3 regions of the Sporomusa sp. genome follow, and region 1 is predicted to be linked to each of the others. Evidence: riboswitches for the same ligand, from Rfam matches in the RefSeq annotation. Region 1 holds a riboswitch; each other region holds the start of a gene.
The links. Region 1 has a riboswitch for cobalamin ahead of AC29Z1_RS07215 (tetratricopeptide repeat protein). Riboswitches for the same ligand answer to the same signal wherever they lie in the genome.
Positions count from the first base shown of each region.

Region 2: linked by a shared signal. The riboswitch ahead of AC29Z1_RS03785 (TonB-dependent receptor) and the one ahead of AC29Z1_RS07215 (tetratricopeptide repeat protein) in region 1 are both predicted to bind cobalamin.
Region 3: linked by a shared signal. The riboswitch ahead of AC29Z1_RS03765 (response regulator transcription factor) and the one ahead of AC29Z1_RS07215 (tetratricopeptide repeat protein) in region 1 are both predicted to bind cobalamin.

Region 1 covers NZ_JBYKYF010000079.1:936-11,100, forward strand. The annotation lists gene AC29Z1_RS07190 (cobaltochelatase subunit CobN) at 1-871, shown strand, start outside; gene AC29Z1_RS07195 (hypothetical protein) at 925-1,119, shown strand; gene AC29Z1_RS07200 (DUF3887 domain-containing protein) at 1,229-1,984, shown strand; gene AC29Z1_RS07205 (CHASE3 domain-containing protein) at 2,262-2,786, shown strand; gene AC29Z1_RS07210 (methyl-accepting chemotaxis protein) at 2,779-3,957, shown strand; cobalamin riboswitch at 4,088-4,270, shown strand; gene AC29Z1_RS07215 (tetratricopeptide repeat protein) at 4,745-5,311, shown strand; gene AC29Z1_RS07220 (nucleotide-binding protein) at 5,393-6,208, shown strand; gene AC29Z1_RS07225 (nitrogenase component 1) at 6,195-7,493, shown strand; gene AC29Z1_RS07230 (nitrogenase component 1) at 7,486-8,781, shown strand; gene AC29Z1_RS07235 (hypothetical protein) at 8,890-9,087, shown strand; gene cobO (cob(I)yrinic acid a,c-diamide adenosyltransferase) at 9,080-9,640, shown strand; gene AC29Z1_RS07245 (ABC transporter ATP-binding protein/permease) at 9,664-10,165, opposite strand, start outside.
Region 2 covers NZ_JBYKYF010000032.1:7,883-11,912, reverse strand. The annotation lists gene AC29Z1_RS03785 (TonB-dependent receptor) at 1-1,868, opposite strand, end outside; cobalamin riboswitch at 1,978-2,158, opposite strand; cobalamin riboswitch at 2,315-2,494, opposite strand; gene AC29Z1_RS03780 (hypothetical protein) at 2,513-3,235, opposite strand; gene AC29Z1_RS03775 (hypothetical protein) at 3,416-3,808, opposite strand; gene AC29Z1_RS03770 (type II secretion system protein GspD) at 3,836-4,030, opposite strand, start outside.
Region 3 covers NZ_JBYKYF010000032.1:3,371-7,400, reverse strand. The annotation lists gene AC29Z1_RS03770 (type II secretion system protein GspD) at 1-325, opposite strand, end outside; cobalamin riboswitch at 569-752, opposite strand; gene AC29Z1_RS03765 (response regulator transcription factor) at 869-1,402, opposite strand; cobalamin riboswitch at 1,568-1,747, opposite strand; gene AC29Z1_RS03760 (hypothetical protein) at 1,977-2,786, opposite strand; gene AC29Z1_RS03755 (adenosylcobinamide amidohydrolase) at 2,859-3,962, opposite strand.

The DNA of each region.
Region 1 (10,165 bases):
ACAGGTAATGGAAAAGGCTGTTGCCTTGGTGGCGTCACTGGATGAACCGGTGGAGATGAATTTTGTAAAAAAACATATTATCCAGGACAGCGAAATGCTGGAAGAACAGGGAGTGGAAAAGGAGTGTGCCTGGCAGCAGGCCAGTTACCGCATTTTCGGCTGTCCGCCTGGCGGCTATGGCGCCGGTGTTGCCGCTTTGCTGGAAGCTAAGAACTGGGAGAATGTGCATGATATTGCTGATGTGTATGTGCGCTGGGGCGCGCATGTATATGATTCCGGCCGGCAGGGGGAATATTTGCCGCAACTGTTTCGGCAAAAGCTAGGGAGGCTTGATATCACCATAAAGAATATTGATAACCATGAGGTTCACTTACTCAGTTCCGATGATTTCAATGCTTACTGCGGCGGCATGAATGCCGCGGTGCGCAGTATCCGCGGTAAGGCACCGCTCTGTTATATTGGTGACAGCACTGACCAAAGTCATACCGAGGTTAAGAGTCTTGACGAGGAGTTCCGGCGTGTATTGCGCGGGGAATCACTAAATCCTAAATTTATCGAAGGTATGAAAAAACACGGTTATAAGGGGGCAGCCGACTTAGCGGCTCTAGTGAGCCATTGTTATGATTGGGATGCGACCAGTGAAGTCATGACAGACTGGATGTATGAAGGTTTGGCAGAAAAGTTAGCGCTTGACGAAGCTATGCAAAAATGGATGCAAGCGGTTAACCCCTGGGCGCTGCAAAGGATTGCCGAAAAGCTGCTTGAGGCTCAGCGCCGCGGTATGTGGGATGCCAAACCAGAGACCAAGGAACAGCTGGAACAACTATATCTTTCTATCGAAGGGGAGCTGGAGGAACGAGCTGATTCATAATAGGCTTTTAGAATTTAATATTAAAATACACGATGCGCGGGAGGAGCTTTTCAATGAGGAGAAAAAGTAGTGCAAAGCCTGTTTTATGGAAAAAAATATGTTTGGGTTTGTTGCTTGCTATCCTTGACCGCGATAATTCTGTAAACAAATATGAGAACTTGGATTTACCGTTTAACTGGACGTTAAGCTACAATAATAATAAAGTTAGCCGTTTTGCTAATATAGGCTGGGCCGTTTATAGAGTTTGAAGAGAAATTAGGCTGTAAGTAGTTTTTTTCTTGGATATTGGGTTCAGCACTGGGATATGTTCCACTTAGTTCAATAACCGAAATAATATAACGCAGCTGGAGGTAGACAATGAAAAAATGTTCACCGCAAAAGCAGCGCAGTGTGCTACGGCGGATGAATCGCTTCGGCGTAACCGAGGACAGCTTGTACCAACAGTACTTGGAAGAGTATGGAACAATAAATAAAAAACGCTTCTTAGCATCGCTGCGCCAAGTGGACAAAGAGCCGGATTTGGTAACAGCCACGTCGCTATATGTGCACTTGTTAGATCAAAATCAGTGGCAATGGCTAAGTAAAGATGAAGTGACTAAGGCTGGCAATGACCTGATCTTACTCACTGCAGGAAAGTATCAGATTTTATCGCCGGCAGTAGCTACCGGCGAATTAGCGGCCGATGTACGGGCTTGGTCGGCGCTGGTTGTGAAGATTGTGGCAGACCGGGTCGGAAAGGTGAGTGGCAGTGAAGCGTTGTCGCCTACTGTTTCATTACCCGATATGCAACGTTCAGCCGATCAAATTACCGAAGCAATGCTTACCAGTATTAATCAGAGTGATTACACGAGATTTTCAGCAAACTTTGATCAAAAGATGAAAAGTGGTTTGCCAGAGAATCAGTTCTGGCTGCTCAGCCAGTCGATTAAACAAAAACTTGGCAAATATGTATCCCAAGAGCCTATTACTGCCGAAGAAAAAGAGACCTTCACCATTATTTCTTACAAAGTGAAGTTCGAAAAAGAAAAAGAGGCTATTACCGTGCGCACTGTTCTAAGGCAAGAAGATGCTAGTCTTTTGGTTGCAGGCTTTTGGATTGATGCGCCGATTTAAAACTTATTATTACACCACACAGTTGACTATGTGACAAGTATATGGTGTAGTCTGTTAACCAAAACAAGATTGAGCAGATTGATTTTGCCGTTTAACTTAATGGCAGAAGATAGGCGCCAAAGGCGGGGTTATAGAGTAATGTAAAAAACATGAAGGACAAAGGCCTGAGAAAGGTCTGTACCTGGTTTTTTGTCCTCAGACGTCTGAATGTCAAAGCATTGAAACAAACTACAGAATACCTGCAATCGTGAATCCCCAATAGGGAGGATAAAGCTTTATGAAATTGACAGTTGGCAGACAATTTTTAGGTGTATGTTTGGTGATAGTGATGCTCTTGGTATTAATGAGTGGGTACATTTTTACAAAATCACAAGCTGTAGCGGAGAATTTCAATAATCTGATCGGATGGGTTGGGCAAATTAAAACTCATGGCGACGGTATTCAGTTACAGTTATATAAGCAAGCATCCTTTGCCCGTACCTATTATTTAACGGGAAATGATCAGTATGTCCAGCGTTATATGCAAGCAAAAAAGGAAATGTGGCAACATGCTAACGCATTGGAGACCATGTTGGTAACTGCTGAAGGGAAAGAGCGTCTGGGGGAATTGAAAGCTATCTTGCTTGACTATAATAAGGCCGTAGATGCCGCCATTGAGATACGGCGAGAAAAGGGGCAGGAAGAAGTTATTGAATTCTTGCCTAACATTGTAATGACAGTAGATGCAGCGGCGAGTAAGACCGAGGAATTTGCTGCATATATAAAAAAGATATATAAACGAGCGGCAAAAGGCTGTGAATGAAGAAGTCCACGATACTAACCGTACCATGTGGATAGTGGATATGCTTGCCGTGCTTGTTGCCATGATAATCGCGCTAGGGTTTTCCCGTAAGATTACCCAGCCGCTAGTAACAGTAGCGTTTGCCGCCAAGCAAATTGCCGAAGGTGATTTGAGGACACCTAAAACTCGGTATAAGTCTAAGGGTAAAGATGAAATCAGCGATATGCTTGATATTTTTTCGACGATGACTAAGAGGCTTCGCATGATGGTTTCTTCTATCTCTAAGACATCTGAGGCGGTAACGTCAGCCGGTCAACAGCTTATGGCTGTATCAGAAGAATCGGCTGAGGCGTCAAGTCAAATTGCAAACACGGTAGCGAAGGTAGCAGAAGGTGCGGCGAAGCAAACAGACGCTGTCAAGCAGGTGCTGGCTACCATTGAAGAGATCGTTTCTTTTATAACCCATATTGCGAATAACGCAGTAGAAGCCTCCGAGCGTTCAACCGAAACAGCGCAGACCGTCAAGACAGGACGTGCTGCTATGCAAGAAGCAACAGGGCAAATGTTAGAAGTTCGGCGGATAGTCAGCGTTGCCACAGAAGTGGTAAAAAAACTGGGAGACAGTTCTCAACAAATTGGCAAAATTGTTACGGTTATTAGCGGCATTGCTGGACAGACCAATCTGTTAGCTTTAAATGCGGCTATTGAATCAGCTCGCGCCGGTGAACACGGGAAAGGTTTTGCTGTGGTTGCGGAGGAAGTCCGGAAGTTGGCAGAACAATCCCAAGCGGCGGCTAAACATATTGCTGAGATCATTAGCCATGTGCAAAGTGATACAGATATAGCAGTTCGTTCGATGCAGTGTGGATTGGAAGAAGTCGAAAAAGGTTCGCAGCTTTTGGCCGTCACTGATGAGCAGCTAAACCAGATTAATTTGATGATTACCCATTTGAATACAAAGGTTCAGAAAATAACGGCAGACACCGAGCAATTGGCAAATGCCAGCTCGGCAATAGGTATATCTATGCAAAATGTTTACGCCGTAGCTACTGAAACAGTAAGCTATACGCAGATGATTACTTCGGCAACTGAAGAACAATCGGCGGCTATTGAGGAAGTAGCCGCTTCCAGCCGGAGCCTGTGCCTTATGGCCGAGGATATGCGCTCACAGGTGGCTAAATTCCAGTGTTGAGTTTACCGGCAATGGTATGGATATCGGAAACCCGGACAGTAAGTCAGGCAGTATAAGTTTTGAAACTGAATTTTACTTGACATTATTTACTAAAAAGTGATAATATGAACACATATAGATTTAGTGAAAAGTGAATACTATTGCGTTAGGTGCCCTTAGGGGCTTAATAGGGAAGACCGGTGTGATGCCGGCGCGGTCCCGCCACTGTAATGGGGAGTGAACCCAAGGATATACCACTGGGACGAGAGTCTTGGGAAGGTTTGGGCAAGCTATGATCCAGAGCCAGGAGAACTGCCTGACAAAAAATCGCCGTTTTACCCACGAGTGATGGGGAGGAGATTACAGTTACATCTGCTTATCTGGAATTATTCCAGTGAGTGGTGTTGTTTTGCTGAATTTACTCCTGGTCATAGATCAGGAGTTTCTAGTTGTGTTTGCTGTAGAAATCCTCCCTGCTGCCATGGTAGCAGGGAGTTTCTTATTAATGTCATTCTTCTTACTCCTTCATGTTTGCGGGTCGACTATGACCCGCGCCTTTTTATTATACCAGAATTTATATTAAATTCTGTTGACATAAATCAAAGTAGGATTTGCTGCTACGCGTCTTGATGGCCTAGTGCCGATTGTGCCAGGGTTGGCATGGCCATTTGTACCGTCTCAAGGTACTTGCCGCAAGTCAAGTCTTTTCTTGTCAGTACACAGTACTGTAGCTTTTCAATGATCGAACCGGCAGGAGAGCCGGTACATGAAACAAGAGTGTAATTAGTTAGTAAGAGAGGTGTTTGGGTTGAAGAAAACCATTATATTACTTGTTGTTGCTTTTATTATGACCAGTGTGTCTATTGGTTTTGCCGCAGATAAGAAGACTGATGCTAAGTCCAATCAAAAAGTTATTGCTGCCAGCACCAAGGCTATTACCGCCAATCCCAATGATGCGGCAGCCTATATCAAGCGGGGAAAAGCCTATGCCAGCAATAATCAGTTTGATTTGGCAATGGCTGATTATGATCAGGCCATCAAACTGGACCCAAAAAATGTACAGGCCTACGCAGCGCGGGGGCTGAGTTATTATGAGGCAAAACAGTATGAGGCAGCTCTGGCTGATTATACTAGTATTCTCGAAATGGCTCCCCAGGATATCGACGCCCGTTTTCGCCGGGGAATCTGTTATTACTATATGGGACAATATGAACTGGCTATCGGTGACTTAGAACAGGTTATTGTCTTACAGCCGAAGCACGCTGGTGCCTATTTGGTTAAAGGTGTATGTTATCAGAAGCTGGAATGTAACGAAGAAGCTATTGCAGCCTATAAAAGCTTACTTGCCAATGTGCCGAACGAAAAAGAAACGTAGGAAGCCATTGCGGCAGCAAAAAAAATGCTAAACAGATTAGGTGTTGAAGACTGACTATATATCGGGAGGGATTGAAGTAATATGCAAAAAAAAATTGCCTTTTATGGCAAAGGGGGAATCGGCAAGTCTACCACAGCCGCCAACGTGTCGGCAGCTTTGGCTGAAAAAGGATATCAGGTCTGTCAAATTGGCTGTGATCCCAAAAACGATTCAACCCGCCTTTTACTAGGTAGGGTTTGTTCCCAAACTGTACTGGACATGGTCAAGCAGTATGGTGACGAAGTCAAAGCAGAACACTTGGTACACACTGGTTTTGGTGGCGTACAATGTGTTGAGGCCGGAGGGCCTGAACCGGGAGTGGGCTGTGCCGGACGCGGCATTATCGTGGCCTTAGAAAAGCTGAGAGCCTTGCAGGCTTTGCCTGAAGATGCCCTTATTCTTTATGATGTATTAGGTGATGTGGTGTGCGGCGGCTTTGCCGTACCCATAAGGGAGGGCTATGCAACCGATATTTATATCGTTTCCTCCGGCGAACTCATGTCGCTCTATGCTGCCAACAATATTGCCAAAGGGGTGGCCCGCTATGCCGCCCGCGGGCCGGTGCGGCTTGGCGGCATCATTGGCAATAGCCGCGGTATTGTCAATGAGCAGGCGTTGCTGGAGGAATTCGCCAAAAGATTAAATACTTCTTTGGTAGCCTATATTCCTCGAGATCGTACTGTCAATAAGGCTGAAATTCATCGTAAAACGGTTATAGAATTTGCAGCAGAATCGCCGCAGGCGGCAATTTATCGTAAGTTAGCCGACTATATTTGTGAGAATACGGCGCTGACTGTGCCAAGCCCCCTGTCGTTTGAGGAGTTAGAGGAGTTGGTACTTAGCTATGGTGATGAATAAACGGGCGAAAACAGCCCGCAAACGGGGCTATAGTTGCGCCATGCCAGGAGTTTGGCGTGCTGTTTCACATAATGAAGGTGCTGTTGTTATTTACCATAGCCCCAAAGCATGCGGGCATATCGGCCGGGAAATGGATTTGGGGATGCATTTCCGTTCGTTGGCAAAACAGCAATTTATGCAGGAGCAGTACTCCGCACCACTGGTAATTAGCGGGCTGACGGAGGAACATTCGATTTTCGGCGGAGCCGAACTGCTCAGACAATGTATTGATTATGCAGCCGCAAAATATCAGCCCAGCTATATTTTGATTGCCAACTCCTGTGTGGCTGGCGTGATTGGTGATGATACCGCAGCGATAGCCAGGGAGGCAGAGGCGGCACTGGGTATACCAGTGATGTCTGTTCCTTGCTACGGATATCTGGATGGCGACTATTATGCCGGATTTTATCATGCAGGCAAATTATTAGCCGAGCGGTTTATGATTGCCCAGCCAAAGCTGGCTAATACAGTTACTTTATTAGGAGACCGTGGTGGTCCCAATGGGGTTGATGTGCAGGAAATTAAGCGTTTGCTTGAGTATTTTGGCCTCAAAGTGTATTGTCATTTCCCGGCATATGCCTCGCTAGAAGATATAAGACAGGTGCCGGTTACCGCGCTGACGGTTCCGCTTACTGGCACCAAACCGTCTGATACCTGGATGCGCAAGTTGGGACAGGAATTAGAGGACATGCTTGGAGTCCCTGCTTTTGACGGCGACTATCCTGCAGGCTGGCGGTTGACTGCCTTGTGGTTGACGAACCTTGGCCGGTTTCTAAACCGGGAACAGCAAGCTGCGGTTGCCATCAAAACAGAAGAAGACCGGTTGAATCAGCATATTGCTAAGTGTAGCGCCTTGTTGCAGGGCAAGCGGATTGTGTTGTATGTTGGCCGCCCGCTGCTTTATTTTGACCCCGCCTGGGTGTTAGAGTTATTTTCCTTATATAGGGTAACTTTGGCAGGCATTGTTCTGATGGACGATGTGTTGAGTGACGACCAACGGGCCGATTTATATGAGGAACTGAAGAAACAAACCACGATACCCTGTTATTCTCTGGTTGAAGGTGAAGCCGTAGTAGATACGGCGGATATTGTGGTGACAACCCATGAATTGGCGGATGTAGGGAAAAAGCAGCTCTTTTTGCCACTATTGCCACTGGCTGGGGTTGGCGGCATCATCACGTTGATGACCAAACTGGTACGTCTGGCGCAGCGTCATGACAGGCGGGGAGGGATTGTATATGTGTAATCGTCAGTGGAAAGATATGCGTACTCTGGCAGAGGCCTGTGCACTTACCGGTTCAGCCGCTTTTTTCGCTGGTATTCCTGATGCTGTATTAGTGGCTAATGGTCCCATGTGGTGCTATTTTTATGCGCTTCGCCATCTGGAAAGACAGTGTCCGGCAGTTAGTTCACAATTTTATTGTACGCAGGCCGATAATCATGCCGTTGTCTACGGTACTGAGGAATGTTTGCTGGAAACACTGGATACCATCCGACGGCGGGATTGTCCATCTGTCGTACTGATTGAAAATAGCTGTTCCGTCAGTTTGATTGGTGATGATATTGCGGGAATTGCCAAGCAGGTGGATTTGAATTGCCCGGTGGTCTATGTGGATAGCGGTGGGCTGGCTGGCGGTTTTGCCGCAGGCTACCGTGCTGCTGCCAGAGCATATCTGGAGCAGATGCCGCTTACCCGTTCAAACGGTGTGCTGCCCGGTACTGTTAATCTGCTGGGATGTACGATGGGGTACTATAATGCCGATAATGATGTGCAGGAACTAAAACGCATGCTCAAGCTGGCAGGATATCAGGTGCTGGCCTGCCCGGGAGCTGGCAGTAGTACCGAGGAAATAGCCAGTATGACCAGTGCTGCGCTCAATGTTGTGGTGCATGAAGAATTGGGATATGACTTGGCCGTATTGCTTAACGAGCGATATGGTATGCCTTATGTGTCTTTACCGCCGCCCTATGGGCTGCAGGGATCGCTCACCTGGCTGCAAAGTTTGCAGCAACATGTATCAGGCGGCAGCATTGACTTGGGGAAAGTCCGGCAGGAAGTCAGCATCCTGGAACGGAAGGTGCAGGCAGCTACGCTGGAAATGCAGCGCATTTGGGGAGATATGTGGTTTGAAAAGACGCTGATCGCCGCCCCTGGCTCGGTAGCTGTGGCCATGGCTGAGGCGGTTCGAACCGAGTGGCTGGATACAGGCTGGCTGACGGTAATGGCCTATGATAAACAACCATCTTATCCTTTACCGGATTGTATTGACACTTTTATTGAGGCCACCGGCGACAGTCAGGTAATTGAGCGGTTGTTGACAGAACTGGAGGGCGGGTTATTGTTGGCTGGCAGCAACGAGAAGGCTATATTGCAGCAAAAGGCGGTGTCTAACGTGGTATGTCAGAATATTGCGCTGCCGGTATATGACGAAGTCATCCTTAGTGATCGGCCTTTTATGGGAATACAGGGGGCCTGCCACATGCTGGAACGGCTTTGGAATCAGTATATTGCTTACTGTCAACGGCGCAGATGATATTGCTATAAATAAAAGCACGTAAGCCATATATAATAGGCAGTTGTGCGTCTATTGAGTCTGCGGAACAAATTGTTAACGATAGATTTTGTCAAGGAGGGAGATTGTATGTTGCAATATACTCCGAAAAATTGGCCATATGATAATGCGCATCTTTCTACTCAGGAGAATAAAACCAGCCCGCCTAAGGCAGTCTATTTCCTCATAGTCATTAAGAAACAGGATGTAGCAAGACAGCCAATAGGGTGTTTTAAGGCCAGACAGATGGCTAGTTTTATGGAAATGAGAATGAAGGGCCATGCATAGAAAGCGTAGTATTGTCAGTATGGTAGAACCCAAAGGATTAATTATTGTGAATACCGGAAATGGCAAAGGAAAAACAACGGCTGCTTTGGGACTGGGTATGCGGGCCTGGGGACAAGGGCTTAGGGTACTTGTAATACAATTCATTAAAGGTAATCGGAAATATGGCGAATTGAAAACAGCCGAAAGAATGGGAGCAGATTTTGTTATCTGCCAAATGGGCGAAGCTTTTGTGAGAAATAGTAGTGGCGATGACCGAGATAAGCTTAAAGATGCGGCCCAAAATGCACTGGAAGATGTCAGGCAGGAAATCATGTCAGGAAAGTGGGGCATGATTATCTTGGATGAAATTAACTATGCCATTGGGGCGGGGCTAGTTTCGGTAAACGAAGTACTGGAGTTAATAAATTCAAAACCTAGTTATTTGCATTTGGTACTTACTGGACGCGACGCGTGCCAGGAAATCATTGATAAAGCCGATTTAGTAACTGAAATGAGAGAAATTAAGCACTCGTTTAAACAGGGAATCAAGGCGCAAAAGGGTATTGAATTTTGAGGATTGCCTAGTTTTGTAAGATGTCACATTTTTTGTTGTTGCATCTGCTCAGAGCAACTCCAGTCGCTAGTGTTGCTTAGTTTTAATATCAGACGGTGGTATGTCTTTAACGTGTCACGGTGACCAATGCTGATTAATGCGGAAGTAGGTAATTTTTCTCTAAGTACTTGGTATATTTCTGCTTCCATGCTAGTGTCAAGGCAAGAAGTTGTTTCATCCAGGAAAATCCACTGTGGCTGATATAGGATGGCCCGGGTTAACGAAAGCCGTTGGAGTTCACCGAGAGAAAGGCTCTTTGACCAGTCTGTTTCGATGTCAAGACACGGGAGTAACGAGTCTAGCTTACATATATGCAAAGCTTCTTTCAATTTTTCATCTGTTATCCTGTGATGGCTGTGCGGGTACAGTATTGCAGCACGCAGTGAACCAATGGGGAGATAGGGCTTTTGCGGAAGAAACAGGACACTACCAGCAGGTGGGCAGGACACTTTTCCGGCAAAATAGGGCCAGACTCCGGCTAATGTT
Region 2 (4,030 bases), on a different contig from region 1:
ATTTCATACAGGTTGAGCAGCCGGTAGTAGGTACCATAGGTGGAACGCAACGTCAGATGTTCATCCATCTTCTTTTTTAGCGCCAACTGCCAGGTCACCTTATCATTAACCTGTGAATCCTCCTGATCGACCCATCTATTTAAGTCGGATTTTCCCAGCGCCCTCCCCATGACTTTGGAATAATTGTAGCGGATACTGGGAGTCAGCCAGAGATCAGCCGCCTGGTTGAGGGTTATAGTATCCTGCAATTGGAGATTGAACAGGGTATGTTCATAATATGTCCGAAATCGCTCGCGGTTGGTAAGGCTGGGTTCATAATCATATTTGTCCATCCGGCTGCCGTCTACATCCATTTTCTCTTTGGACCAGTTAGCCAGAAACTCAAACATATGGTTATCACCGGCCTTATAGGTGCCGTCAATGGCCCCGCCAAGCCGCCGAGAGTCGTAGGCACTCCATTTGCCGAGCACCCTTTCCACTCCGCCATTTGCCGCATGATCTGGATTACGGTAACGCTTGTCCTGGTCCAGATAGTTGACCTGCCAGCCCCATTCCAGATTGCCGGATGTATCCCGCCGGCCTACCAGCAAATCCTTGGTAGTTAGTTCCTGCCGTTTCCGCTCAAACCAGCCCGGCATGTCAATGCATGAGTAGCTAGGATCCGAAATATCCCCGGTGAGATACATGGCTGTTGGCAACCCCCGGTCAATTTTCTTCCAGCTGCCCTTGACCAACCAGTGGTCATCCTGCCATTTAATTATGGCATCAGTATTTTTGTAGTCGTTATTCTTGCGCCAGCGGGTGGAGTCCTCAGAAAGCTGGGATATTTGTTTGGCCAAACCCGCTGTCTGCTCATTGAAATTAGTATTAATATGATCTAGCGCTGACTTTGCTTGCTGATTATATACTTCTTCAGTCCAGCCAAATATTATCAGGGTAGCTTCCTTACTGCCAAAGGGAAATCTTTTCCAGAAATTTTCTATTGCTGTGGTTAGCATATCATTATACACAGCAGGAGTATTAAATGCCTTATTCAATTCGTCTGCGGTAGAAAAACCAGTGTTAATGCTCAACGAACTTAGTGATTGGTTTGCAAGATTAATCTGATTAGCCATTTCCGCCTGCAATCCCGGCATCCATTTCGCATAGGCCGCGTCCGAGCCAGGATTCTTATAACGGAAATCCCCGTCGCTCTCGTCACGGTTGATGCCAATCATCAGGCTGCCTTTACCCAGCGGCTGACTGATCTCCAACCCGGCAGTGGTGCCGCCCCAGGAGCTTTTGCCGATTCGGGCCGAGATATTGGCCTTGTCCGGCTTTTTGGTGATGATGTTGATAACCCCGCCCATATAGGTGCCGCCGAACCGAGCTGGGATATAGCCGCGGTACACCTCAATCCGCTCGACATTGTTAATGGGTATGGTGGAAATATCGACAGCCGCATCGCCGCCAAGGTTAGAGAGTACCCCATCCACGAATACCCCTACCTGGGCAGCCGTGCTGCCCCGAACACTGACGGTGGTATACTGGCCCTTGCCGGATACATAACGGACATGAACGCCTGGAACGTCTTTGAGCATTTCGGGCAATGTCTTCTGCTCGCCCTTGTAATCATCAGGCCGGATAATGGTCACCGTGCCCGGCGACAGCTTGGATTCCCAGTCTGGGCGCTTGGCTTCGACGGTTATGGCCTCCAGAGTATAGTCTGGCGCTGCGCCGGTGTCGGTTGCCGCAGTGTCCGTTGTTGACGGTTCGCTCTCGGCTGCCGCCGCATAAGTTATACCGCCATAAGCGGGGGACAGACTGAAGGTCAGTGTACAGGCGATGCTTAGTGCCAGAGCTTTTTTCTTCACTCTCCGTTGTCTCACTTCGTGATCTCTCCTCTTTCTTAAAACTTCACCAATGCATGAAATGTAATAAGTGCCCTCCTTTTCCTGGATGTCTCGCCAACCTTCGCCCTGTCGCTCGCAAGGTCTTTCGAAGATTGTCCTACAGGCAGTTCTCCTGACTCCAGTTCATCGCCGCTCCTGCCTTCCCGGAATGCTTTCCAGTGGCCTATCAGGACCGGCTCCGTGTTACAGTGGCGGGACCGCGCCGGTTTTTCACCGGTCTTCTCTATTAAACCCTTTGATAGGGAACCTGTATTTAAAACTGTCTTACAAAGCAAAAATAGATTTCTCATAGAGCCACCCCATTGCGAACCTGTGGTAGCTAGATGAGAAATCCATGAAACAAAGCTTGTCGCGGCAGATACCGCCCTGCGCCTGTAAACACAGACTGCCCAAATAATCCCCTACCCATCGCTCGCAGGTCACCGGTGATTGTTGTACAGGCAGTTCTCCTGGCTCTGAATCATGGCTTCCCTTACCTTCCCAAGACATATTTCTCAGTGGCATACCTAGGGTTGCTCCTCATTACAGTGGCGGGACCGCGCCAGCCTTACACCGGTCTTCCCTATTAAGCCCCATAGGGCACCTGTACCTGGCTATTAAATTGTCTAGCTTTTTCCTGGTCAATCTCTTGGCTTACCTTTCGCCTGATAAGGCTTGCTGAGGTAAATGCAGGTTTTTACCTTCCGGCCCTGAAAATATTGCACCAGTTCACCCGGCTGCGCCAGCCAGTTATACCGGCGATATTCCCAGACCCAGGGCACGGTTACCCGAATGGCGTTAATGCTGTCCAAATATCCCCAGCGGGCAAAAGCGCGGTTCAGGCCAATATCCTGGCGCCGTTCCCACAACTCGGCCAACGGCACTAATATGTAACCGCCGTGTACTCTCCCCGGTAGAACGCCGTTTTTGTTTTCTGCTGGCTGACTGTCTGTCAGGGCGGTCGGGTACATAGCAGCAGCCGGCAAGGCCTTCCGGCTGCGTCCGGCAGCGGTAAGCCGATGACTGCCAGCACGAACATTCAGCACCGGATGACTGCCCTCCCGGCGAACCCGCGAACCTCTCCAGGACTGCCAGCTGCCATCGCTGTAGGTGATCAGGTGCTCCAGCCGTCCGGCTCCATCCGGTGTTTTGCGGACGGCAGCCAGCACGCCGGTCAGATCATGCTCATGTCCGCCGCTGTGTCTGGGGTAATACTGGTAATAGCCGAGGAAATAATGGCTGTCGCTTTCCACGACCGAATAGTACATAGCCGGACGGGGTGGATAAAACAGCAGATTGTACCAGTTGTTATTGAGCCGCCAGTCGCGGTCATAATTTACAAGAGTAAAGGTATTCTCCGCCATGCGCAGGCCATCGACCTGACCATGCAGGCAGATAATCGGCGCCCAGCGCGCGGCTATGTCATCTACAGCGGCGGCATTCACCGGCATCGTCGTCCACACGAGGCATAGATACAAAAGGATCAAACAGCCTGCGCTTTTTCTCATGATCGGCTCCTTCTCCAATCACTCAGCCAAAAACTTTTACTTGCGGTTATAGAGCGTTATTTCATCGATCGCATAAACTTCCATATTCCAGGTACCGCCCCGGGGCGGTGACTGGACAAGAACTCCTTGTCCCACAAACGAGATCAGGTTGCCTGTGGCCAAAGCGGTTTCCAGCAGGCTTTGCAGCCTGGTTTCGGATGTCCTGACCACTATGCTTTTGCCGGGAGTGTCGCGAAGCTCCACCACTGCATAGCAGCTGTTGGAAAGTGCATAGCAATTTATCAGACTGACATGACCAAATAGCTGAACATTCGGCGGCATTAAAACCACGCCGGAAACCGGCGGCACAGCGGTGGCGGCGTAGCCGGCTGCCGGCAGGGAGGTGGTTAAAAGCAACACCAGCGTGACTGTCCGCAATAGTTTACTCATAATCCAGATAACCTCCTGAGTGTAAAATTACTCAATTATCTTAGGTGTCAGCATGATGACCAGTTCGGTCTCGGTAACCTGCTTGGATGTGGAGTGAAACAATCCCCCCACCAGCGGCAGTTGGCCTACAATGGGAACTTTGAAGGTGTCTTTGGTTTCCTGGCGCTGAATCAGGCCTCCCAGCACAATGGTTGATCCGCTTTTCACCCTAAGGGTGGCATC
Region 3 (4,030 bases), on a different contig from region 1:
TCAGCAAATAGTTGACTTGTTCATACACTTCTGGACTGCTCATAATTACGAGGGTATTTCTCAGCGGATCGGTTTTTATCTGGTCCTCGGGCACAAGTGCGCTCAGCAAAGGCTTGGCCTGCTCAACTTTAAGATAATCTAGTTGCACAACTAGCGGTTTGAGTCCGGAAGTATCAGACTCAGGAACCGATACAGCCGTCCCGGCGGTGTCACTAGGAGCACCAGACGGCGGCGCAGCTGCCTCTTGCCCGGATGCCGGCACGAAAACAGCATCAGTCGGCGCAGCCAGCGAAAGCCAAGGCAATAGTACAATCAGCAAAATCACTATAAGGGAATAAAAACAGCGCTGGCGATAACCTGCCAAGATACTCACCGTCTTTCAGATCACTTGCTCTGCGTAAGTCATATCACCTGTTTCCGTTTCCCGAAATCTATCCCACTACTAAAAATGAAAGAAGCCGCCCGCGATGCAAATGACACATCCCTGGAGGCTTCTTGATTTATTCCGGCATAATGGCCTGAACAAATGCCGTACATCCAAATCCCCTCCCCATCGCTCGCAGGTATAACGGTGATTGTTGTACAGGCAGTTCTCCTGGCTCTGGATCATGGCTCCTCCGGGTCTTCCCGGAACGTATCGTTCCAGTGACATTTTTCCGGAATTGCTCCCCAATACAGTGGCGGGACCGCGCCGGTCTTTAACCGGACTTCTCTGTTAGGCCCTTGCGGGCACCTGTACCCCTGTATGCAATTGGCTGAAGCCATTTTTTCTAGTGAATTGGCTCACAATTTGTTTTGTTTTCAGAATATCCTAATCCTACCAAACGGTAAATGCCTCAAGTGAGGTATTTTCGGGGGAGTGGCACAATCACAACATACCTGCATTCCGGATATGCTGAAGTTTCGCAATGAGCTCCACCCTCGAACTCGTGCCTGTCTTGGCAAACAAATTGCGAATATGGGATTTAACGGTTTCCAAACCAATACACAGTATTTTGCTTATTTCTTTATTGGTCTTTCCCATTGCCATGATATGCACAATTTCCTGCTCCCGGGGAGTAAGTACAATGTTTGCTGACAATTCGTCATCCAGCAAGGAAATATAATCAAAAATGATAAAAAAGCAGGTTTTCTCCTCTTCGCCAATTCGCAGGCAGCTAAAACTCACCATAGCCGACAAATAATGCAGCGTACCGGTATGACTGATTAAAGGATTACCGGCATCCTTAGGCTCCACGCTAAAAAATTCACAAATTTTCGTAAGTTGTTGAAACAATTCCGGGTGTTCTGTAAAAATCTCTCTGGCGTTCTCATTCTGATACTTTGTTTTTAATTGCCAGTTTAAAATGCAGATTCCATGACCGGGTTGCTGCAGTTGCCGAAAAGCTCGTTGAGGTATCATTTATAACACCTTCTGCCTTTGATTTTTTCTTATGCTCATAAGCAAAGATCATAGCAAGTCAGTACAAATAAAAAAAGCTCTCCATGGAAAAGAGAGCTATTCTGTCAATAGAGCTAAACGTCTATTCACAGTTGCATAACCTCCTTCCCATCGTTCGTAGGTCAAGCGGCGATTGTCAGATAGGCAGTTCTCCTGGCTCCGGATCGTTGCTCCTCCACGCCTTCCCAAAGGCAAACTTCAGTGACATTATGTGGATTTGCTCCCCGTTACAGTGGCGGGACCGCGCCGGCTTTCAACCGGCTTCTCTTTTAAGCCTCTAGCGGCGCTGCAGATACATAGCATTTTGGCCAAATATCTATCGCCCCGCTTATCAGGCACCTATCCCAGCAGTATTCTTTTGTCGGTTCACAGCATTAATCTACAGGCAGCAGTATTATCTTCTAATGTAAGAGTAGGACATGCGGGGTGAGACGTAAATACCTCAAATGAGGTATTTTGGTAAAAAGCATTCACGGTTCGACACTGCTTAACCTCACACTGCCACAAGTTCCCGTCCCTTTTTATCCTCCTATTATCAGGGCATGCTTTGGACAAATTTTTCTTTTAGGACAACGCCGTTTTCATTCCACTTGAGGGCTGAGCCGGCGGGAAATTTTTGTTGCGTCCCGTCCTCGGCTGTCAGGGTAACCGCATCTTTGATCGTACCGGCGATAAGTTCGCCTGCTTCGTTAAAAGTGACCGTTTTCCCCTTGCTGAGTTTTATGAAACCGGCGGTATCAGCGCCTTTTATAAGCTTTTGCCAACCCACTGGGCGCAGGTAAGTATCCTCCGCCAAAGTTCCTGACATAACTGCGCCCGAGTCATAGAACCTGAGAACAGTATCTTCTTTAAAAGTCACATAACCATACTTGTCCTCTGTTAACCGCAAAGTAGCCTGATGAGCTATGGTTCCTGAGATAACATCACCCTGCTCACTAAAGGTTACCACGGTGCCGCCTTTATACAGCAAATGGCCGTATCCGGGAATCGTGACAGGATAGTTTCGGGCAAAATACGGCCGGAAGCCAAACCGGCCAAAATAAGGGCCGCTACCTGCATAGACGGTTGAAAAGTAATAATCATCAATGACCCGGTTCCAGCCGCGCGGCAGCAGCAGCGTATCCTTGTCCAGCGTTCCAGTGACGACTTCTTCCTGGTCATTCAATGTGACAACAGTATTTTTCTTGAAAGTGATAGGATCACCGGCAGTCCAGCCCTGCGGATGAAGCTTAGTATCCTTTGCCAGCAATCGAGTTGCTGCCCAGGCATCGGGCGCTGTCACCGCCAACGTTGTCCCCCATACAAGTATGCCTACCAATACGCGAACAACAAAGCCACCCATCATCCTAATCATCCTCCTTGCAATCTTTTCCTATAGTATAGCAAATTGCCGGCTGAATAACATCCGCAGGATGTGTCAGTTCTTTGCCATTTCAGTCAGTTTTTTCCTGAGAATCGCCAAAATCAAGCTTTGCCAGGCTTTCAGGCAGGACTCAATTTCCGTACCTGTAATAATTGGCGCTTCCAGATAGTATTTAGCCGCGGCTAAGGTCAGCAGTTCATTACCCGCCTGACGTACTTCCACACCCGACAACAATTCCCATTGCAGTTCATCGAGAAGGTGGACATAAGCGGCTGCATAGGTTACCAAATAATTATCTCCGTCCAGCTGGTGGAGCGCATCCATAAACTTCGGTTTCAGCATTGTTTTTTGGCTTTTTTTGATATAATCCTGCCATAAACTTTCTTCGGTAAGACCATAGCGTTTGAAGCGGCGCAGCATGCTGTGCTGTTGGCGCGGCGACAATCCGGTCTGTTTAAATAGCGCCTCTTTGACTGCCGGCAGGACGGTCCGGCCGATGAGTTCACCCAGTTTGGTGTGTTTGCCGGCACTCTCCAGGTACAGCGCCGCTTGCGGGTTGGCGATAACAATGGTCTGGTCGGTTCCCGAGCCGGTAGCCAGACCTGTCGAATAATTGCTGCCGGCCATAAGTTCCTCCAGCGCGGCCGTCTTAGCTTCGGTACAAGTTACCAGAGCACGGTTTAAAATTCCTGGCGGCAAGTCGGCGTCGATGACCAGGATAATATTGATGGTTCCAGGTTTTTCTACCATATTTTTGTCAATGGGCTGGAAATAATCTGCCGGGTCGCCGACCCGGCCGCCGTTAACCTCAACCCCACCGGTTACGATAGCCGTAACGGTCAGATTCTCATAGCATTGCGCATGTATGGCAACATTCTCCATGGACGCCGCTGTTTGCATCCCGGCCGTCGTCGCCGGCTCAAGCCCGATTTCCTCTGTAACAAGCCGCATATGTTCCTGATAGGTAGGTGCGCGCATGACGCAAGCCATCCCGGCGCCAGGGTTGCAGTCATTATTAAAAACTGCCGTCAGATCCTCCCGATAGCCGCCGTTTACAATAGCAGTGCTGGCTACCTTACGGGGCTGTTCAAACGGAATCACAATGCTTTTATTGTAACGATATACAGAATCACCAGTACTTAGCGTACATAATTTCAAGGCCTGCTCCCTCCCATGTAACCAACTGCTCATGTTTTTCATCCTCTTTTCCAAATCTGATCGAACTC